4 regions of the Citrobacter sp. CFNIH10 genome follow, and region 4 is predicted to be linked to each of the others. Evidence: predicted binding sites of a transcription regulator. Region 4 holds the regulator's gene; each other region holds the start of a gene.

Region 1 (5,620 bases), 2.5 Mb from region 4:
CGAAGCGAAGCGCGGGAAGTACGGTGCAGAGATGATCCACCCGGAATACCGTGTCCAGGGCGATCTCAGTACACCAGCATTGCAGGAAACCCTCACCCCGGTTTATCCCACTACCGAAGGGGTGAAACAGGCAACACTGCGCAAGCTCACCGATCAGGCGCTGGATCTGCTGGATACCTGCGCCATTGCCGAACTCTTACCGCCGGAATTGCTGCAGGGCATGCTCAGTCTGCCTGAAGCGCTTCGCACGCTGCATCGCCCACCGCCGACGCTCCAGTTAAGCGATCTCGAAACCGGGCAGCACCCGGCGCAACGTCGTCTGATTCTGGAAGAGTTGCTGGCGCATAACCTGAGTATGCTGGCGCTCCGTGCAGGCGCACAGCGTTTTCATGCTCAACCACTGAGCGCCAACGACACGCTGAAAAATCAACTGTTAGCCTCACTGCCCTTTAAGCCGACTGGCGCGCAAGCCCGCGTGGTAGCGGAAATCGAGCACGATATGGCGCTCGATATCCCCATGATGCGTCTGGTGCAGGGTGATGTCGGCTCCGGTAAAACGCTGGTCGCCGCACTCGCCGCTCTGCGAGCGATTGCGCATGGAAAACAGGTCGCGCTGATGGCCCCGACCGAGTTACTGGCGGAGCAGCATGCCAACAACTTCCGTAACTGGTTTGCTCCACTGGGTGTCGAAGTCGGCTGGCTGGCGGGCAAGCAGAAAGGCAAAGCGCGTCTGGCGCAACAAGATGCGATTGCCAGCGGACAGGTACAAATGGTGGTAGGAACGCACGCGATCTTTCAGGAACAGGTGCAGTTCAACGGTCTTGCGCTGGTCATCATCGACGAGCAGCATCGTTTTGGCGTGCATCAGCGCCTCGCACTGTGGGAAAAAGGCCAGCAACAGGGTTTCCATCCGCATCAGTTGATCATGACCGCTACGCCTATTCCTCGGACGCTGGCGATGACCGCCTACGCAGATCTCGATACCTCCGTCATTGACGAACTGCCCCCCGGACGCACTCCCGTCACAACGGTTGCCATTCCGGATACGCGTCGCAGCGATATTATTGACCGCGTGCGCAACGCCTGTACGCAGGAAGGTCGCCAGGCCTACTGGGTCTGTACGCTGATTGAAGAATCTGATTTGTTAGAAGCGCAGGCCGCTGAAGCCACATGGGAAGAGTTAAAACTCGCGTTACCAGAACTAAACGTCGGGCTGGTCCACGGGCGCATGAAGCCTGCCGAAAAACAGGCGGTGATGGCGGCGTTTAAACAGGGCGAACTGCACCTGCTTGTCGCCACCACGGTGATTGAAGTCGGTGTGGATGTCCCCAATGCCAGTCTGATGATCATCGAAAACCCGGAACGTCTCGGTTTAGCACAGTTACACCAGCTACGTGGACGCGTCGGCCGTGGCGCGGTGGCCTCACACTGCGTACTACTCTACAAGTCGCCGTTATCGAAAACGGCCCAGAAACGCCTGCAGGTGTTACGCGACAGCAGCGATGGCTTTGTGATTGCGCAAAAAGATCTCGAAATTCGCGGACCCGGTGAATTGCTGGGTACGCGGCAGACGGGGAATGCCGAATTCAAAGTGGCGGATTTACTGCGAGATCAGGCCATTATTCCGGAAGTTCAGCGTATTGCTCGTCATATTCATGAACGTTACCCACAAGAGGCAAAAGCGTTAATCGAACGCTGGATGCCTGAAACAGAACGCTATTCTAACGCCTGATCCTAATGGCGATGCAAAAGCGCGGTGGTTCATCACCACCGCACCTTCTCGTTATTGCGCAAAAATAGGCAACAGTAAATACAGCTTAATCACCAGCGCGTTGACGATATCAATGAAAAACGCGCCGACCATCGGCACCACCAGAAACGCCATATGGGATGGACCAAAACGTTCGGTAATCGCCTGCATATTGGCAATCGCGGTTGGCGTCGCCCCCAGACCAAAGCCGCAGTGTCCCGCCGCCAGCACAGCTGCATCGTAGTTTTTGCCCATCATTCGCCAGGTGACAAATATCGCGTACAGCGCCATAAAGATGGACTGCACCACCAGGATTGCCAGCATCGGCAGCGCCAGTGAAGCCAGTTCCCACAGCTTCAGGCTCATCAGCGCCATGGCCAGAAACAGCGACAGGCTGACGTTCCCGAGAACAGAGACTGCACGTTCAAAAACGCGATAAAAACCTACCAGCGCCAGACCGTTACTGACAATCACGCCGACAAACAACACGCAGACAAACGTGGGCAGCTCAAACACTGTCCCCGCCAGCAATTGCGCAACGATCTTACCCACGGTGAGACAGATGGCGATAAGCGCAATGGTTTCAATCAGTACCAGCGAGGTGATCATGCGCCCGACGTCCGGCTTTTCAAAGGCGGTAGGCACTTCCAGATCGTCCGGAATACCGTCCGGCGTGGTGGAGTGTTTGACCAGATAACGTGCCACAGGCCCGCCGATCAGCCCACCAAGAACCAGACCAAAGGTGGCGCACGCCATCGCCACTTCCGTCGCGTTAGCAAAGCCGTAGCGTTCGATAAACAGCTTGCTCCAGGCGGCACCAGTACCGTGGCCGCCAGACAACGTGATCGAACCAGCAATCAACCCCATCAGTGGATCAAGTCCCAGCAGGCTGGCCATCCCAATGCCGATGGCATTTTGCATCAGCAGCAACCCCACGACGACGATCAGGAAAATTCCCACCACGCGACCGCCCGCCCGTAAGCTGGCGATGTTGGCGTTTAAACCGATGGTGGCGAAAAACGCCAGCATCAGCGGATCGCGCAACGTCATATCGAAATTCACTTCCCAGCCCATGCTCTTTTTCAGTACTAACAGGGCCAATGCGACCAGCAACCCACCAGCAACGGGTTCAGGAATCGTATATTTCTTGAGGAAGGAGACTGACTGAACCAATTTACGCCCCAGTAGCAACGTCAGCGTTGCGGCAACGAGGGTTGATAAGGTATCGAGTTGAAACATACAAAGCTCCTTGAGTACGTCTGAATCAGTTACGCACTGATGTCTTATTCCTGCGGATATTTTTAGCTTTTAGTAGTAATTCGGCATGGATTTTAAGCAGAAAAGAGGGAAAAGTTATATAAAAATGTGATTTCATCCATTTTAAATATTAAGAATACCCACTCGCAAACGTTTGCTTTTACCATCTGGTCAGATAAAATGCCCGCTTTGTCATCACGGGATTATCATTGATGTCTGTTAACACCCTCGAGTCGGAAAATGCGCAACCGGTTGCGCAGACTCAAAACAGCGAACTGATTTATCGTCTTGAAGATCGCCCGCCGCTTCCGCAAACCCTGTTTGCCGCCTGTCAGCATCTGTTGGCGATGTTCGTTGCGGTCATTACGCCGGCGCTGCTCATCTGTCAGGCGCTGGGGTTACCGGCTCAGGATACGCAACACATTATCAGTATGTCGCTGTTCGCCTCTGGCGTGGCCTCCATTATTCAGATTAAAGCCTGGGGTCCGGTGGGTTCAGGGTTGTTATCGATTCAGGGCACCAGTTTTAACTTCGTGGCACCGCTGATTATGGGCGGTACCGCACTGAAAACCGGCGGTGCAGACGTCCCCACGATGATGGCGGCGCTGTTTGGCACCCTGATGCTGGCCAGTTGCACGGAGATGGTGCTCTCCCGGATTCTGCATCTCGCGCGTCGTATCATCACCCCGCTGGTCTCGGGCGTAGTGGTGATGATTATCGGTCTGTCGCTGATTCAGGTGGGGCTGACGTCCATCGGTGGTGGTTATGCCGCGATGAGCGACAACACGTTTGGAGCGCCCAAGAATCTGATGCTGGCAGGCGTTGTGCTGCTGCTGATTATTCTGCTCAACCGCCAGCGTAACCCGTACCTGCGCGTGGCTTCACTGGTTATCGCTATGGCGGCGGGCTATGCGCTGGCATGGTTTATGGGCATGCTGCCGGAAAACAACGCGCCAGCCTCCCAGGATCTGATCATGGTGCCGACGCCGTTGTACTACGGGCTGGGCATTGACTGGAATCTGCTGCTGCCGTTGATGCTGGTGTTTATGATTACCTCGCTGGAAACCATCGGCGATATCACCGCAACGTCCGACGTTTCCGAACAGCCTGTCTCTGGCCCGCTGTACATGAAGCGTCTGAAGGGCGGTGTGCTGGCAAACGGCCTGAACTCCTTCGTCTCTGCGGTCTTTAACACTTTCCCAAACTCCTGTTTCGGACAGAACAACGGGGTCATTCAGTTAACCGGCGTGGCCAGCCGCTACGTTGGCTTTGTGGTTGCGCTGATGCTGATCGTGCTCGGTTTGTTCCCGGCGGTGAGCGGCTTTGTGCAGCATATCCCTGAGCCTGTACTCGGCGGGGCGACGCTGGTTATGTTCGGGACTATCGCGGCGTCTGGGGTGCGGATTGTTTCCCGCGAACCCCTGAACCGCCGCGCGATCCTGATTATTGCGCTGTCACTGGCTGTTGGTCTTGGCGTCTCTCAGCAGCCGCTGATCCTCCAGTTCGCGCCTGACTGGGTGAAAAACCTGCTCTCTTCCGGTATTGCTGCGGGTGGTATCACCGCTATCGTACTGAACCTGATTTTCCCGCCTGAAAAGCAGTAAAGGCTATGCGACGGTGATTCAAATTCACCGTCGCTATCATACTCTTTCACGATTCCTGCCTTGAGGATTGCGCGTAAATCGTGCATAACTCAACTATGTGCCCTTCGCAGGATGGAAGACCATGAAATTTATTGGAAAGCTGATTCTCTATGTGCTGATCGCCCTTCTGGTGGTGATTCTCGGCCTCTATTTCCTGCTGCAAACGCGCTGGGGCGCAGAACACATCAGTGCCTGGATATCTGAGCACAGCGACTATCAGTTATCCTTTGAGGCGATGGACCATCGTTTTTCTTCTCCTTCACATATCCTGCTGAAAAACGTCACCTTTGGGCGTGACGGTCAACCAGCCACGCTCGTGGCAAAAGCGGTCGATATTGGGCTGAGTACTCGCCAACTGACACATCCACGGCATGTCGATACGATCCTGCTGCAAAACGGTACCCTTAATATTTCGCCTCAGACGGCACCGCTCCCCTTTCAGTCTGACCGCCTGCAGTTGCAGGATATGGCGCTTAATAGCCCGGGCAGCGAGTGGGATCTGAGCGCTCAGCGGGTTAATGGTGGCATCATTCCCTGGCTGCCCGAAGCCGGTAAAGTGCTCGGCAGCAAAGCGCAGATTCAGCTCAGCGCGGGTTCTCTGACATTAAATGACGTTCCTGCTGCCAACGTCCTGATTGAAGGCAGTATCGATAACGAACAGGTGACATTAAGCACCATCGGCGCAGATATCGCACGCGGTGCGTTAACCGGTGTGGCAAAACGCCATGCTGATGGCAGTTGGATGGTGGAGAATCTGCGGCTGAACGACATCCGACTGCAAAGCGATAAATCGCTGGCCGACTTTTTCGCGCCGCTGAACGGCATTCCATCGCTACAGATTAATCGCCTTGAGGTCACTGACGCGCGTCTACAGGGACCAGACTGGGCAGTCACTGACCTTGACCTTAGTTTGCGCAATCTGACCTTCAGCAAGGACGACTGGCAGACGCAGGAAGGCAAATTGTCGATG
Region 2 (5,620 bases), 2.5 Mb from region 4:
TACGGTGTTTATGGATCTGTCGCTGGGGGTGACGGGACCGTTGGCTGGGCTGGTGATGACCTGGGCTGGCGTGCCGGTCATTTACCTGGCGGCGGCAGGGCTGGTGGCGGTTGCGTTGCTGCTAACCTGGCGGTTAAAAAAACGGCCTCTGCAGGAATCGCCAGAGGCCGTCTCGTCGTCCTGATGGTTACTGAATAACCAGCGTATTGATGATGTTTTCAGCGGCCGTCTGCGCTTTCTGCTGGTCGTCCGCTGGCAGCGTAATTTGCAGAGTCAGCAGTTGGTTATCGACTTTTCCCAGCACCACAGAAGAGTAAGCGGTCTGGCCTTTCGCCGAGATGATGCTGTCTAACTGTTGCAGCGTGTGACCTTTCAGCTCGATGGATTTGTTGGTCACCACCTGCAACTGCGGGTCACGGCTGCGCTGCTGATCTTCAAGGCGTTTTGCCAGCACAGACAGCTCTTCGTTGGTGTTATCACCGACGATGACAATCACCGCTTTCTGGCCGGTCGCGTCAGAGTAGACGTGCATATTGTTGGCCTGCGTACCCAGCTTGCCACTCTGGTCCGTCATATCTGCCGGCAGTGAGAAACTCAGTTTGCCATCCAGCAGAGAAATCGGCTGACCGGTTGCGTTGCTTTCTGCCGCCGTGCCTTCTGCCGGCGCTTTTGTATCACTATTATCACAGGCCGCCAGCCCCATAACCAGCAGGCCAATACCGACATATTTAACCAGATTACGCATTGACTTCTTCCTTTCGATAAACGGCCATAACGGCGCATCCGTTCATCTTATCACAACCCGGAAAAGGAACCTTTAGCTCAACTTGTCTGCATCGCCGGGATTTCAGATTTATCTGCCAGTTTTTTCAGCAACATATTCAGCAATACGCCATACATCGGCAGGAAGAACAGGATGCTGATCAGCACTTTGAAACAGTAATCGACGATGGCGATTTCCATCCAGTGCTCGGCCATGAAGGCATCCGGACTGCGCCAGAAGGCAATGAAGAAAAAGGCAAGGGTATCGCTGACGTTGCCAAACAGCGTCGAGGCGGTCGGAGCCATCCACCAGCGGCGGTTCTGTCGCAGGCGGTTAAAGACATGTACATCGAGAATTTGTCCCAGTGCATAGGCCATAAAGCTGGCGACTGCGATACGGGCGACAAACAGATTGAAGTGCATCAGTGCCCCGAATCCCTGCCAGGAGCCCATATAGAACAGCGACGAAATCACATAAGAGATCAGCAACGCTGGCATCATCACCGCAAAGATAATTCGACGGGCCAATGGCGCGCCAAAAATGCGCACGGTCAGATCGGTAGCGAGGAAAATAAACGGAAAGCTAAACGCGCCCCAGGTGGTATGGAAACCAAAAATGGAGACCGGGAGCTGGACCAGATAGTTACTGGAGGTGATCACCAGCAGATGGAATAGCGATAGCCAGAACAACGCTTTTACGCGCTGCGATTGTGTGAACGGAGCCATATTGTACCTTTTTAATTGATGATTGGGGTGAGGGAACCCAATTCGTGCCAGATGCTATTTTACTTGCCATTTTGCTCTCGGGCAGTGCTCGCGCTCCTCACGTACGACGTGTACGCTCCGGGCGCTGTGCGCTGACCTTAAACAAACTGATGGCGCCTATAACGCGTCTTCCTTTTTTCAGGCCGCCGCATAATACTGCTTTGCGGTGGCATTGCAATGGCTATTTTTCACGCAATCGTTAACCTGATTGGCTTACTTCCGAACTGAGCGTAAACTACAGCCGTTTTTTTAGTGAATGAGACCACGATGAGCGATCTGTTTTCCTCTCCCGACCATACCCTTGATGCCCAGGGGCTCCGCTGCCCGGAACCGGTGATGATGGTGCGTAAAACCGTACGCAACATGCGGACCGGCGAAACGCTGCTGATTGTGGCGGACGACCCGGCGACCACCCGCGACATTCCCGGCTTCTGTACGTTTATGGAGCATGAGCTGGTGGCAAAAGAGACTGACTCTCTGCCGTACCGCTATCTGGTGCGTAAAGGCCAGTAATCTTGTTATGCCGGATAAGCGTTAGCGCCATCCGGCAAAAAAACGTTATCCTTTACGTAACAATCTGAGCGCATTGGCGGTAACCAGCACCGTTGCCCCGGTATCCGCCAGCACCGCCAGCCACAGACCGGTCATTCCGAGCAGCGTGGTGACAAGAAATATCCCCTTCAGTCCCAGCGCAATGGTGATGTTCTGACGGATATTGGCGTGGGTCGCGCGCGCCAGTTGGATCATCTGCACCAGCCCCGTGAGGCGGTTATGCGTCAGTGCGGCATCTGCCGTTTCCAGCGCCACATCGGTGCCGCTACCCATCGCGATCCCGATAGCGGCGGCCTTCATCGCCGGCGCATCGTTAATGCCATCCCCCACCATTGCCAGCGGCGACTGTTGATTGAGCGTGGTGACCGCCTTCACTTTATCTTCCGGTAGCAGCCCGGCGTTAAACGTCAGACCCAGCTCGCCAGCAATGGCGGCTGCCGCGCGCGGGTTATCGCCAGTCAGGATCACACCATTCACGCCCAGCGCGTTCAGTTCGCGGATGGCGGTGCGAGCATCGTTGCGTAGCGTATCCTGCAGGGCGATGACGCCGATCACGGTCTCATTGCGCAGGACCAGAACGACCGTCTGCCCGGCGCTTTCAAGCTGATTAATCTCTCCGGCAAAGGCGTCGGCAGGACGTTTCCCGGCAGCGCAAATCAGAACGCTTTCGCCATTCACCTGCGCTTCAATCCCTGACCCTACCAGCGCCCGTTGCCCTTCGGCGGACGGGATCGTCAGCCCTGCGGTTTGTGCTTCGCGCACAATGGCCTGCGCCAGTGGATGCGTTGCGCCTTGCTCGACAGCCGCTGCCAGCGCCAGCAGTTCAGACTCACTGACGCCGGTGGCCGGATGAATTGCCGTGACGCGCGGTTTCCCGACGGTCAACGTCCCGGTTTTATCAAAGGCGACCTGGGTGATACGGCCCAACTGTTCCAGCGCCGCGCCGCCTTTAATCAATGCCCCGCGACGAGCTGCTGCCGCCAGTCCAGAAGTGATGGCTGCCGGTGTGGAGATGACCAGCGCACACGGACAGCCGATCAGCAGCAGCGTTAACCCTTTATAAATCCACTCCTGCCAGGATCCCGCGAACAGCAGCGGTGGGACGAGCGTCACCAGCAGGGCGATGGCCATAATCGCCGGCGTATAAATTCGGCTGAAGCGGTCGATAAAACGCTCGATTGGCGCACGACGCTCCTCGGCCTCTTCGATTAACTTCAGAATGCGGTCAATCGCGCTGGCACCCGGTTCAGAGAGCACTTCCAGCGTGACGAGACGGTCCACGCTGGTCGCCCCCGCCGGGACTTTTTCACCAGTGGCGCGTTCCACCGGGATCGATTCTCCCGTCAACGCACTCTCATCAAAACTGGCAAAACCAGAGACCAGTTTACCGTCGGCAGGGAGACGTCCCCCGGCAGCGACTTCAATGATGTCGCCCGGTTGCAGCGTGTTGATCGCCACCTCTTCGCGTACGCCGTCGCGCAGACGTGTCGCGGTTTCCGGTTTCAGCGCCATCAGCGCGCTGACCCCTTTGCGGGCGCGACTGGCGGCCCAGCCTTCGAGGCGTTCGCCAATCAGGAACAGCAGCAATACCATCGCCGCTTCTGCTGTGGCACCGATGAACAGCGCCCCGATAGCCGCGACGCTCATCAGCGTTTCAATGGCAAACCAACTGCCGGTTTTTATCAGCCGTAGCGCCTGGCGGGCGATCGGGAACAGGCCGACCAGCGTCGTGGCGATAAATGCCAGTTGGCCGAACGGATGGTTGAACTGCTCCAGCCCCCAACTGAGCGCCATCATGACGAGAAGCGTGAGCAGCGGCAGGTTCTCTTTAAAGCGGGATTCAGGCGTTTCTTCCTTCGCCTGTTCATCGCGTAGGGTGTAACCCGCTTTTTGCACCGCATGCTCGATTTGCTGGCGTAGATCGCCGTTGCTGTCGACGACCAGTTTCTCGGTGGCAAACAGCACCTGAACCTGGTTGACGCCGCTGACCTGGCGCACCGCGTTTTCTACTTTGCGGGCGCAGGCGGCGCAGTCCATCCCGGATACTTTCCAGCTATAGCGGGTGCCTTTTACCGTTTCAACAATAGGTTCAGGGGCTGAGCATGCGCCTTCGCAGCAGCAGTCATCGGGCTTCTGCGGCGTGGGAGCTGGCTTGAAAGATGAAAATTGTGGGGCTTTTTTGCCATTGTGAGCAGGTATCGACATGGCATCCTCCGGTTGATGATAATTTTCTCATTAACCGGAGGATACACTCTGGAGTCGACTCCAGAGTCAAGCGTTATTAGAGATAAAGCGAGCGGACGATCAGGAAGTGCCCGGCAAAGTAGCAGGCGGCGGCGATAGCGTTGTCCGCGCGAAAACGACAGCGGTAATGACTGCCCAGCCAGACGATGTTGCCAATGAACAGCAGCGACGCGCCCAAAAACGCCGACAGCGCAGGTGCGGTGGGGCGGAAAAACCACAGCTCACCGGCTAACCAGACCATCACCAGCGTCATGGCGATAAAGGTACACACCGGCCAGCGCAGTTCTTCAAGGCGTGTCCAGATCACCGCAATCAGCAGCGCGCCCAGCACCATCAGCACCAGCGGTAGCGGCCAGAAGAAAGAGAGCGTCATCTGGCTGGCAAAATAGATGGTGTACAACAGGTGCGAGAGGAAAAAGGCGCCAATCGCATAGAGCAGTCGCTGACGCGGCAATAATGTTAGCGCATCGCCAACCAGTGAGGCGCAAAGACCGGCCAGCACCAGATAGCTCACGGCGTTGAACATCGGCGCCTGCCAGGCCAGTAACAGCAGGAGTAATAAGGTGACGGGTTTAAAGACCCAGCGTTGCCAGGCGGGTCCACGGTAGGAGGCATCCACAAATAACCATGCGGAAAGGCAGACAGCGATAAACGACCAAAGCATCATAGTTCCTTGAATTCGTTATTTTTTCGTAAGCGGTATGCTCACAACCCTGATGTTCAGTGTAGAGGCCGCGACCGCCTGATGACAACACCATAACGGGCAGGGTATGCTTATTTCCGCATTTTCTGATGGGTTATCAATATGAGTAAGCCGCCACTTTTCTTCATTATTATCATTGTGTTAATTATCGTTGCCGCCTCATTCCGCTTTATGCAGCAGCGGCGGGAAAAAGCCGATAACGATGTGGCACCGCTTCGTCAGGCGCAAATGGTGGTCAGCAATAAACGTGAAAAGCCCATCAACGACCGACGTTCCCGACAGCAGCAGGTCACGCCAGCGGGAACCAGTATGCGCTATGAGGTGAGCTTTAAACCACAGAACGGCGGGCTGGAAAAGACCTTCCGCCTGGAGGCGCGTCAGTATCATGCGCTGACGGTGGGGGATAAAGGGACGCTAAGCTACAAAGGGTCGCGCTTCGTCGAGTTTGTTGCTCAGCCATAAGACGGGAAACCGCTCACCTGGGTAAGCCGGATAAGCGAAGCGCTATCCGGCACCTTCATGCCGTATTACTTTTTAACGTTAAACTTCTTCTGCCAGACCAGCAGCTCAAACACGCCAAACAGGAAAATACGG
Region 3 (5,620 bases), 1.5 Mb from region 4:
GGTGGGATTACTCGGTATTGGCGAACCGCTGATTTTTGGCGTCACGCTTCCTCTGGGCAAACCGTTTATTGGTGCCTGTCTTGGTGGCGCAGTAGGCGGAGCGCTGATCAGCTACTGGAAGGTCGCCACCGTCATCACCTTCGGTATTTCCGGATTACCGCTGGCGTTAACGATTGTTGCCGGAAAAGTGATGTTCTATCTGTTAGGCTATTTAGTAGCAGTGATAGCCGGGTTCCTGTTTACCTGGCTGTTAGGATTCAACGATCCCGAGGAGTAAGGTTTGACCAATCACGCGCGTCGTGTCGTTTTTTTTGATTTGGATGGTACGCTACATCAGCAGGATATGTTTGGCAGTTTCCTGCGCTATCTGTTGCGTCGCCAGCCGCTGAATGCGCTGCTCGTGCTGCCGTTGTTGCCCGTGATTGTCGGTGCGTTACTGATTAAAGGACGCGCTGCGCGCTGGCCGATGAGTCTGCTGCTGTGGGGATGTACCTTCGGCCACAGCGAGACCAGTCTACAGGCCAGGCAGGCCGATTTTGTTCGATGGTTCCGACAGAACGTTACGGCGTTTCCTCAGGTCCAGGAGCGTCTGACCACCTATCTGCTCAGCTCCGATGCCGATATCTGGCTCATCACCGGTTCGCCGCAGTCGCTGGTGGAACAGGTCTATGTTGATACGCCGTGGCTGCCGCGCGTGAATTTGATCGCCAGCCAGATGAAGCGGGGGTACGGCGGTTGGGTGCTGACCCTGCGCTGTCTGGGGCATGAAAAAGTCGCACAGCTGGAGCGTAAAATCGGCACGCCGCTGCGCCTTTACAGCGGCTACAGCGACAGCAATCAGGACAACCCGCTGCTCTATTTTTGCCAGCACCGCTGGCGCGTCACGCCTCGTGGAGAACTCCAGCAACTGGAATAGTTGAAAGACGAAGGGTATCGCGACCCTGTATAATGCGCCCGCAATGATTACCGGAGTAACCCCTTTGTCAGATGTTGAATTTAGTCACGAATACTGGATGCGTCATGCGTTAACGCTGGCGAAGCGCGCCTGGGATGAACGTGAAGTCCCGGTCGGTGCCGTATTAGTGCACAACAATCGCGTGATCGGTGAAGGCTGGAACCGCCCGATTGGCCATCACGATCCCACCGCGCACGCAGAGATCATGGCGCTACGTCAGGGCGGCCTCGTCCTGCAAAATTATCGTCTGATTGACGCGACGCTGTATGTGACCCTTGAGCCGTGCGTCATGTGCGCTGGTGCGATGGTACACAGCCGTATCCGCCATGTGGTGTTCGGCGCGCGCGATGCAAAAACCGGCGCTGCCGGTTCGCTGATGGATGTTCTGCATCATCCGGGAATGAACCATCGCGTTGAGGTCACTGAAGGAATATTGCGTGAGGAGTGTGCGACGCTGCTCAGCGATTTCTTCCGCATGCGCCGTCAGGAGATCAAAGCGTTGAAGAAAGCCGCAAGCCAGTAGGCATTGCGGTTCTGTTTACTCTTTGTCCTCTTTCTTCTGCGGTAAACGCAGCAGCGACGGCGAGTGCGTCAGATAACTGGATGACGATTGCGACAGGAAGGCGGCGAGTGGTCGCCGCTGTTTGCCAAATTCCGTTGGTGAGACGACCGGATACTCTTGTGCCAGTTTCATCTCTTCAGCCAGTTGCTTTTCTTTCTCCTGCAAATAGCCCTGCAGGCTTATCTGATATTTACGGATGTTTTCAACGTAGGCGTAGGCCTCATGTCCGCGCGCATAGCCGTAGGTCAGCTTGCTGTAATACTGTTTTTGACTGAGCAACGGCAGACGCTGTTTGACGTCAGCCCAACTGTCCGGGTTTCCCTTCGTTTTGGCTGTCAGCGCACGCGCATCAAGCATATGCGCATAACCCATGTTATAGGCCGCCAGCGCAAACCAGATACGCTCATTCTCGGGTACGGTGTCCGGCACTTTACTCATCATGTCCTGTAAGTAGCGTGCTCCACCGCTGATGCTCTGCTCAGGATCGGTTCTGTCGGTCAGACCGAGACTTTGTGCGGTGTTTTTTGTGAGCATCATCATGCCGCGCACGCCGGTTGGTGATGTGGCCTGCGGATCCCAATGCGATTCCTGCCAGGAGATCGCCGCAAGCAGCTGCCAGCCAATCTCCTGGGCGTGTTTTTCAAACAGCGGTTTCAGGTCGGGGAGCATGGCATCAACCGCGCGCAGAAAGGTGCGGGTATCGACATAGTCAAAATCATCGCCATGCCCCAGATATTTTTCTTCGAGACGCGCCAGGGAGCCGTCCTCATTCATGCCGTTGAAGAAATCGAGCAGGGCGGCAGACAGCGTGTTGTCATCATCCAGCTGACTAAACCAGGTCACCGGCTGTTCGTCGGTGATATCCAGCGCAACAGCAAGTTCGGGATGAACGCGTTGGTAGAGGCTGATGGCGACAGAGTCGGCAATGGTGTAATCCAGCTGTCCGGCAATCACCGCATCCAGCAGTTCCGTTGAGCCTTTTTTCTCATCGATCCGCCAGCTCAGCTCAGGGTATTTTGTCTGTTTCAGCGTTTGCAGATCGTTTGCCACCACGTGTCCCGGCGTGATAGTGAGTTGACTTTCCGTCACGCTGCCCAACGTACGGGGACGATACTGACCCACTTTGTAGACCAGTTGCTGGGATACCGAATAGTAAGTCGGCCCCGGCTGATAGTTTTTCACTCGTTCACTGTTGTAGACCAGCCCGGCCGCCAGCAGGTCGGCGTCACCATTATCCAGATCGTCAAACAGCTGGCTGATGTTCTGGCGGACGGTAATCTTCAGTTTTACACCCAGATAGCTGGCGAACTGCTGCGCCAGCTCGTAATCGAGCCCGTACGGCTTACCGTCGAGTTTCGCCCAGGTGAGTGGCGACTCAATTGTGCTCACGCGCAACTCTCCCCGCGACTGGATCGCGGCGATACGATTATCGGCTTTACCGAACCAGGGGATAGAGGGCCAGAGGGCCGCCGCCAGCAGCAGCGTCAGTATGCCGATGAACAGATAATTAATCTTTAATTTTTTCAATTAGTTAATTCTCTGAACCGTGCGTTGCCTCAGGATGGGAAAAAGAATAGAAAGGCCAGGAGTATTCATCAATGAGCGGCATTTTGCTTAAACTTGCGCCAGTTGGCAACTAATTACAGCCATTGGCAGCATCGTATGACAATAACGGCGGTGGATTTTATTTCGACGCAAACGGTTTCGTCGGCGGCTCAGATTCTTTATAATGACGCCCGTTTCCCCACTTGGGCACACCGAAAGCTTAGCTTAGAAGACGAGAGACTTATGATGGAAATTCTGCGTGGTTCGCCTGCACTGTCCGCATTCCGTATTAACAAACTGCTGGCACGTTTTCAGGCTGCCAACCTCCAGGTAAGCAATATTTACGCCGAGTACGTCCATTTCGCTGACCTGAACGCTCCGTTGAACGAGGATGAGCACGCGCAGCTTGCCCGTCTGCTGAAATACGGTCCCAGCCTGAGCAGCCACACCCCGGAAGGGAAACTGCTGCTGGTGACGCCGCGCCCTGGCACCATCTCCCCCTGGTCTTCCAAAGCGACAGATATCGCCCATAACTGCGGTCTGCAACAAATTGACCGTCTGGAACGCGGCGTCGCTTATTACGTTGAGGCCTCCACGCTAAGCGCTGAGCAGTGGCAGTGGGTTGCCGCTGAACTGCACGATCGAATGATGGAGACGGTGTTCTCTTCGTTAACCGATGCGGAAAAACTGTTTGCTCACCATCAGCCGGCGCCGGTTGCAAGTGTTGATCTGCTGGGTGAAGGCCGTCAGGCGCTGATTGATGCTAACCTGCGTCTCGGTCTGGCGCTGGCGGATGACGAAATTGATTACCTGCAGGACGCGTTTACCCGACTGGGGCGCAACCCGAACGACATCGAACTCTACATGTTTGCGCAGGCGAACTCTGAGCACTGCCGTCACAAGATTTTCAACGCCGACTGGATCATCGATGGCAAGCAACAACCGAAGTCGCTGTTCAAGATGATCAAAAACACCTTTGAAACCACACCGGACCACGTGCTTTCCGCGTATAAAGATAACGCGGCGGTGATGGAAGGGTCTGAAGTGGGGCGTTACTTTGCCGACCACGCGACCGGTCGCTATGACTTCCACCAGGAGCCGGCGCATATCCTGATGAAGGTGGAAACCCATAACCACCCGACGGCGATCTCTCCGTGGCCGGGGGCGGCGACTGGTTCCGGCGGTGAAATCCGTGATGAAGGGGCAACCGGACGCGGCGCGAAGCCAAAAGCGGGTCTGGTAGGCTTCTCCGTTTCTAACCTGCGCATTCCGGGCTTTGAGCAGCCGTGGGAAGAAGACTTCGGCAAGCCAGAGCGTATTGTGACCGCGCTGGATATCATGACTGAAGGCCCGCTGGGCGGCGCGGCGTTTAACAATGAATTTGGTCGTCCTGCGCTGAACGGCTATTTCCGTACTTACGAAGAAAAAGTGAACAGCCACAATGGCGAAGAGCTGCGCGGTTATCACAAGCCGATCATGCTGGCGGGCGGGATTGGTAACATCCGTGCCGATCACGTACAGAAAGGCGAGATCGTCGTCGGGGCGAAGCTGATCGTTCTCGGCGGTCCGGCGATGAATATCGGCCTGGGCGGCGGCGCGGCTTCCTCGATGGCCTCCGGCCAGTCTGACGCGGATCTTGATTTTGCCTCGGTACAGCGTGATAACCCGGAGATGGAACGCCGCTGCCAGGAAGTGATCGACCGCTGCTGGCAGTTGGGTGACGCCAACCCGATCCTGTTTATCCACGACGTTGGCGCCGGCGGTCTGTCGAACGCGATGCCTGAACTGGTTAGTGACGGTGGACGCGGCGGTAAATTCGAACTGCGTGACATCCTCAGCGATGAGCCGGGTATGAGCCCGCTGGAGATCTGGTGTAACGAGTCCCAGGAACGTTACGTGCTGGCTGTGGCGGCGGACCAACTGCCGCTGTTCGACGAGCTGTGTAAGCGCGAGCGCGCGCCGTATGCGGTAATTGGTGAGGCGACCGAAGAACAGCATCTGTCGCTAAACGATCGTCACTTCAACAACCAGCCTATCGATCTGCCGCTTGACGTACTGCTCGGCAAAACGCCGAAGATGACCCGCGACGTTCAGACGCTGAAGGCGAAAGGTGAGGCACTGGATCGTGCTGACATCACCATTGCGGATGCAGTTAAACGCGTTCTGCATCTGCCGACGGTGGCGGAAAAAACCTTCCTGGTCACCATTGGCGACCGTACTGTGACCGGGATGGTGTCTCGCGATCAGATGGTCGGTCCGTGGCAGGTGCCGGTGGCGAACTGCGCGGTGACCACCGCCAGCCTCGACAGCTACTACGGTGAAGCGATGTCGATCGGCGAACGTGCGCCAGTGGCGCTGCTCGACTTCTCCGCTTCTGCCCGTCTGGCGGTCGGGGAAGCATTGACCAATATCGCGGCAACGCAGATTGGCGATATCAAACGCATTAAGCTTTCCGCTAACTGGATGGCCGCAGCCGGTCACCCGGGCGAAGATGCCGGTTTATACGAAGCGGTGAAAGCGGTCGGTGAAGAACTCTGTCCGGCGCTGGGTCTGACGAT
Region 4 (5,620 bases):
GCTGGAATATCACTATGGCAAGCACCATCAGACCTATGTCACCAACCTGAACAACCTGATCAAAGGCACCGCCTTTGAAGGGAAATCACTGGAAGAGATCGTACGCAGTTCGGAAGGCGGCGTGTTCAATAACGCTGCTCAGGTCTGGAACCACACGTTCTACTGGAACTGCCTGGCACCGAATGCTGGTGGCGAGCCAACCGGCGAACTGGCTGACGCGATTGCCGCCTCTTTCGGCAGCTTTGCCGAGTTCAAAGCGCAATTTACCGACGCGGCGATCAAAAACTTCGGCTCTGGCTGGACCTGGCTGGTTAAAGGAAAAGAGGGCAAGCTGGCTATCGTTTCCACCTCCAACGCTGGCACGCCGTTGACCACCGACGCCACGCCGTTGATGACCGTCGACGTATGGGAGCATGCATACTACATTGACTACCGCAATGCGCGTCCTGGCTACCTGGAACACTTCTGGGCGCTGGTAAACTGGGAGTTTGTAGCGAAGAACTTCGCCGCGTAAAAAAGATAACGCAGAAGGGAATCCCTTCTGCGTTTTTGTCCTGCCGTTAACTGGCGACGCACACCTGTTCAGGTTGTTTTCTCGCCGAGATAAACACCAGCAACAGCGCCATACCCGCCACAATCGCCCCCATCACAGGAACAAAGCTGTAACCTAATCCGCCTGAAATGACGGCCCCGCCAGCCGCAGCGCCCAGCGCATTTCCAAGGTTAAACGCGCCAATGTTCACGGAAGATGAGAGACCCGGCGCTTCATGAGCCACACGCATGACGCGCATTTGTAACGGAGGGACGACCGCAAAGGTTGCCGCCCCCCAGACCACCATGCTGACCGCCGCGCCCAGTTCATTCTGCGCCAGGAAAGGGATCGCCAGCATAATTACCATCAGCAGCAGCAAAAAGCCCTTCAGCGTGCCGTTAACCGAGCGATCGGCCAGTTTCCCTCCGAGGTAGTTGCCAATGGAGAAGCCCACACCGATCAGAACCAGCATCCCGGTCACAAAGGCCGGTGTCGCATGGGTGATGCTTTGCAGAACAGGCGAAATATAGGTATAGAGCGTGAACATGGCGCCCGCTCCCAGTACGGTAGTCAGTAGCGCGGAGAGCACCTGAGGACGCATCAGCACCGCCAGCTCTTTTTTCACTTCCGGGCGCGCCCCGGCACCGCCTTTTGGCAATGATAAGAAGAGACTCAACATCGAGATAACCCCCAGCCCCGCTGTCGCCATAAACGACATTCGCCAGCCGATGGTTTCACCCAGCCAGGTCGCCGCCGGCACACCGCCGATATTGGCGATGGTCAGCCCCATAAACATGGTCGCAACGGCGCTCGCCTGTTTGTGCTTCGGCACCACGCTTGCCGCCACCACCGAGCCCAGGCCGAAGAATGCGCCGTGGTTAAGGCTGGTTAAAATACGTGACAACATCAGCGTGGTGTAATCCGGTGAAATCGCCGAGAGCACGTTACCGAGCGTAAAGATAGCCATCAGAAAAATGAGCGCATTACGGCGTCCGCGATGTGACAGCAACAGCGTCATCAACGGCGCGCCGACCATCACGCCGACCGCATAGGCACTAATCAGCATACCTGCCGCGGGAATAGACACATCAACGCCACGCGCGATGACGGGCAGCAGACCCATTGGCGAGAATTCGGTGGTACCGATGCCAAACGCACCAATGGCCAGCGCCAGTAACGGATAATTGATTTTCATGCAGTGATGACTCCGGCTCTTCGCGACAGGGCGCGATGCTTAACAAAGAGTCAAAAGCATGACATCAATCACAAAAAAAGAGAAGTTAACAAAAATACAAAAGACTTTTGCAAATTCAATAACAATATGGCGGGAGGTTCGAGGGAGCAGGAACTCCCCCGAGGGGATCAGTGCAGTGCCGCCGTCAGGCCGCCCGCAACGATTAAAGCCAGGACAATAAACGTGGTCACTAATGAAAATTTCAGATCGGTGCTCATCAACTTTTCTCCTTTTTATACCCACACAAAAAGTGATATAGCGCATTTTTACACACTTGAGTGTAAAAATCTCCCACGATTTAGAGTGATATGTGCTTTTAATACTTCCCCTTTTCGTAAAGATCAGACAAAATTCGACGCTTACTTGATTAGCGTACCGGCCATTGACCCCTTCCTGACGTTCCGTGTCGTTTCCCGGCGTGCCGCAGCCCTGACGTTGGGCACAGGATGAGTAAAGGCAAACGTTTACTTGGCGTAATTTAATGTTCAGGTTGGGTCTGGAGTGAGATTTAATGGCAACAATTAAAGATGTAGCGAAGCGCGCAAACGTTTCCACTACAACCGTGTCACACGTAATTAACAAAACGCGTTTCGTCGCTGAAGAAACACGCAATGCAGTGTGGGCGGCAATCAAAGAATTGCACTATTCCCCCAGCGCGGTTGCCCGTAGCCTGAAAGTTAACCATACCAAATCTATCGGTTTGCTGGCGACGAGCAGCGAAGCCCCCTATTTTGCTGAAATTATTGAAGCGGTTGAGAAGAACTGCTTCCAGAAGGGCTATACCCTGATCCTCGGCAACGTCTGGAACAACCTGGAAAAGCAGCGTGCCTATCTGTCGATGATGGCGCAAAAACGCGTTGATGGCCTGCTGGTAATGTGTTCCGAATACCCCGATCCCCTGCTCTCGATGCTGGAAGAATATCGTCATATCCCAATGGTGGTGATGGACTGGGGCGAAGCCAAAGCCGACTTCACTGATACGGTGATTGATAACGCCTTCGAGGGCGGCTACATGGCAGGCCGTTACCTCGTCGAGCGTGGACATCGCGAAATTGGCGTGATCCCAGGACTGATGGAGCGTAACACCGGCGCAGGCCGTTTGGCCGGATTTATGAAAGCGATGGATGAAGCGCTGATTAAAGTGCCTGAAAACTGGATTGTTCAAGGCGACTTCGAGCCGGAATCCGGCTACCGCGCCATGCAGCAAATTCTGTCGCAGGCGCATCGCCCAACGGCGGTCTTCTGTGGCGGCGATGTCATGGCGATGGGCGCCCTTTGCGCCGCTGATGAGATGGGTCTGCGCGTCCCGCAGGACGTGTCGCTGATTGGCTACGACAACGTGCGCAACGCCCGCTTCTTTACACCAGCGTTGACCACCATCCACCAGCCGAAAGATTCACTGGGTGAGACGGCCTTTAATATGTTACTGGACCGTATCGTCAATAAACGCGAAGAGTCGCAGTCTATTGAAGTCCACCCGCGCCTGGTGGAGCGCCGCTCCGTGGCGGATGGCCCGTTCCGCGACTACCGTCGTTAAGCCTCTTCTGCGGGAGTCTCATCGGGCTCCCGCAGCCACTCTTTGTTCAGCGTTTCACTGTCTCCCAGATAATCCAGCAGCCAGATCAGCGCAGGTGACATATCATTCTGCTGCCAGGTCAGGCAACAGGCCGCATCCGGGAAAGGATTCTCCAGATTTAACGCGACCCACTGCCCCTTGTTGAGATACGGCTTGGCGAAATGTGTCGGGACCATGCCGACACAGAGTCCGGCGCTGATACAAGTCGCGGAAGAATCCCAGTCCGGCACCACCACCCGCTTCTGATTGTCCAGCAGCCAGGTCACGCGTTTCGGCAGCGTGCGGGAGGTATCTTCCAGCACCAGCGACGGCCAGTTGCGCAACGTGTCATCGCTTAACGGCCCGCTCATGGCGGCCAGCGGATGCGTACTGGCAACGACACAACACCAGCTCAGCTTACCCATATCGCGGAAAGTGTATCGTCCGCCAACCGGGATCGCCTGGGTTGCCCCGATGGCGAGTTCGACCCGACCATCTGACAGCGCGTCCCACACGCCATTAAACACCTCCTGGAAGACCAGTAGTTCCACGTCATCAAAGTGGCGGTAGAAATCGACGATCAATTGCCGCGTGCGTTCCGGGCGCACGATATTGTCCACCGCAATGGGGAGTTGCCCACGCCAGCCGTTAGCGATCTGCTGACACTGTTGACGCGTGATCTGCATTTTTTTGATGACAGAGCGGCCTTCTTTCAAAAACCAGGCGCCCGCCGGGGTTAACACCACATCACGATGGCGACGTTCAAAAAGCGGGACGGCCAGCCACTCTTCCAGTTGGCGAACCGTATAGCTGACCGCTGAAGGCACCCGGTGCAACTCCTGGGCCGCGGAACTGAAGCTCCCGTTGCGTGCCACGGCATCGACCACTTCCAGCGCATATTCTGACCACATAATCTGCCTACAAAATTTTTGAATGCAATAAACAAATATTACCGTTTCACAAGCCCAAATTCACTCCCTACACTCTGCGCCAGTGTGATTAATCAAAATTAGAGTACAACTATGCAACCAGGAAAAGGGTTTTTAGTCTGGCTGGCAGGGCTCAGCGTGTTGGGTTTTCTGGCAACCGACATGTATTTGCCCGCTTTTGCCGCCATTCAATCTGACCTGCAAACACCGGCCTCTGCCGTCAGCGCCAGCCTGAGTCTGTTTTTAGCAGGCTTTGCCGTCGCCCAACTGCTGTGGGGACCCCTCTCTGACCGTTATGGCCGTAAACCGATCCTGTTGCTGGGTCTGTCTGTCTTCGCCCTCGGTAGCCTGGGTATGCTGTGGGTGGAGAGCGCAACGGGCCTGTTAGTACTGCGTTTTATTCAGGCCGTGGGAGTCTGCGCGGCGACCGTCATCTGGCAGGCGCTGGTTACCGATTACTATCCTTCTCATAAAATTAACCGCATTTTCGCGACCATCATGCCGCTGGTCGGGCTGTCTCCTGCACTGGCGCCGTTATTAGGCAGTTGGATTCTGACCCATCTTTCCTGGCAGGCGATCTTTGCCACGCTGTTTTTCATCACGCTGCTGCTGATGCTGCCCGCCCTGTTTTTAAAGCCCACCACCCGGGCTCGCGATGACAGCAAGGACAAACTGACGTTCACCACCCTGCTGCGTGCGAAAGCGTACCGCGGCAACGTCCTGATTTACGCCGCCTGTTCTGCCAGCTTCTTTGCGTGGTTGACCGGTTCCCCGTTTATTTTGAGTGAAATGGGCTACAGCCCGGCGGTGATTGGGCTGAGCTACGTACCGCAGACCATTGCTTTTCTGATTGGCGGCTATGGCTGTCGCGCCGCGTTGCAAAAATGGCAGGGACAACAGCTCCTGCCCTGGCTGCTGGTTATCTATGCGCTGAGCGTGGTGGCAACCTGGGCGGCAAGTTTTATCCATCACATCACGCTTGCAGAGATCCTGATCCCCTTCTGCATAATGGCGATTGCCAACGGGGCTATTTACCCGATTGTGGTTGCCCAGGCGCTGCGTCCATTCCCGCAGGCGACGGGTCGTGCCGCAGCCCTGCAAAATACCCTGCAGTTGGGTCTGTGCTTCCTGGCAAGCCTGGTCGTTTCCTGGCTTATCAGCACACCGCTGTTGACCACGACCAGCGTGATGTTGTCTACGGTGGTACTGGCTGGACTGGGCTATAAGATGCAACTGCATCCTTCTAACGACTGTGCGCAGCATGATAATTGCGGGATTGCCCACAGCGAATCCCATTGATATCACTCATAATCACCGTTAATTAGTCGGCTAACAATTTTTGGTTGTATCATCGTTTTTTGAGGCCTATA

Evidence for each region. Region 4 encodes PurR, which represses purine synthesis genes. Its sites were predicted from a motif close to CANGCAAACGTTTGCNTG; they were not measured.
Region 1: the regulator PurR is predicted to act here: its motif matches at 3,151-3,168, upstream of gltS (sodium/glutamate symporter).
Region 2: the regulator PurR is predicted to act here: its motif matches at 1,717-1,734, upstream of tusA (sulfurtransferase TusA).
Region 3: the regulator PurR is predicted to act here: its motif matches at 3,209-3,226, upstream of purL (phosphoribosylformylglycinamidine synthase).

The regions. Positions count from the first base shown of each region.
Region 1 is NZ_CP026216.1:1,197,224-1,202,843, forward strand. Features, by position in the region: gene recG (ATP-dependent DNA helicase RecG) at 1-1,732, shown strand, start outside; gene gltS (sodium/glutamate symporter) at 1,784-2,989, opposite strand; gene xanP (xanthine/proton symporter XanP) at 3,220-4,611, shown strand; gene C2U53_RS09260 (AsmA family protein) at 4,733-5,620, shown strand, end outside.
Region 2 is NZ_CP026216.1:949,337-954,956, reverse strand. Features, by position in the region: gene C2U53_RS08065 (MFS transporter) at 1-184, shown strand, start outside; gene C2U53_RS08060 (DcrB family lipoprotein) at 188-745, opposite strand; gene C2U53_RS08055 (7-cyano-7-deazaguanine/7-aminomethyl-7-deazaguanine transporter) at 823-1,488, opposite strand; gene tusA (sulfurtransferase TusA) at 1,795-2,040, shown strand; gene zntA (Zn(II)/Cd(II)/Pb(II) translocating P-type ATPase ZntA) at 2,086-4,284, opposite strand; gene C2U53_RS08035 (lysoplasmalogenase) at 4,361-4,987, opposite strand; gene C2U53_RS08030 (DUF2500 domain-containing protein) at 5,129-5,488, shown strand; gene C2U53_RS08025 (DUF1145 family protein) at 5,554-5,620, opposite strand, start outside.
Region 3 is NZ_CP026216.1:5,119,258-5,124,877, reverse strand. Features, by position in the region: gene C2U53_RS29155 (PTS transporter subunit EIIC) at 1-277, shown strand, start outside; gene yfhb (phosphatidylglycerophosphatase C) at 281-916, shown strand; gene tadA (tRNA adenosine(34) deaminase TadA) at 960-1,478, shown strand; gene mltF (membrane-bound lytic murein transglycosylase MltF) at 1,494-3,044, opposite strand; gene purL (phosphoribosylformylglycinamidine synthase) at 3,306-5,620, shown strand, end outside.
Region 4 is NZ_CP026216.1:3,661,669-3,667,288, reverse strand. Features, by position in the region: gene sodB (superoxide dismutase [Fe]) at 1-514, shown strand, start outside; gene C2U53_RS21535 (MFS transporter) at 561-1,727, opposite strand; gene C2U53_RS21530 (YnhF family membrane protein) at 1,895-1,984, opposite strand; gene purR (HTH-type transcriptional repressor PurR) at 2,278-3,303, shown strand; gene punR (DNA-binding transcriptional activator PunR) at 3,300-4,232, opposite strand; gene punC (purine nucleoside transporter PunC) at 4,344-5,549, shown strand.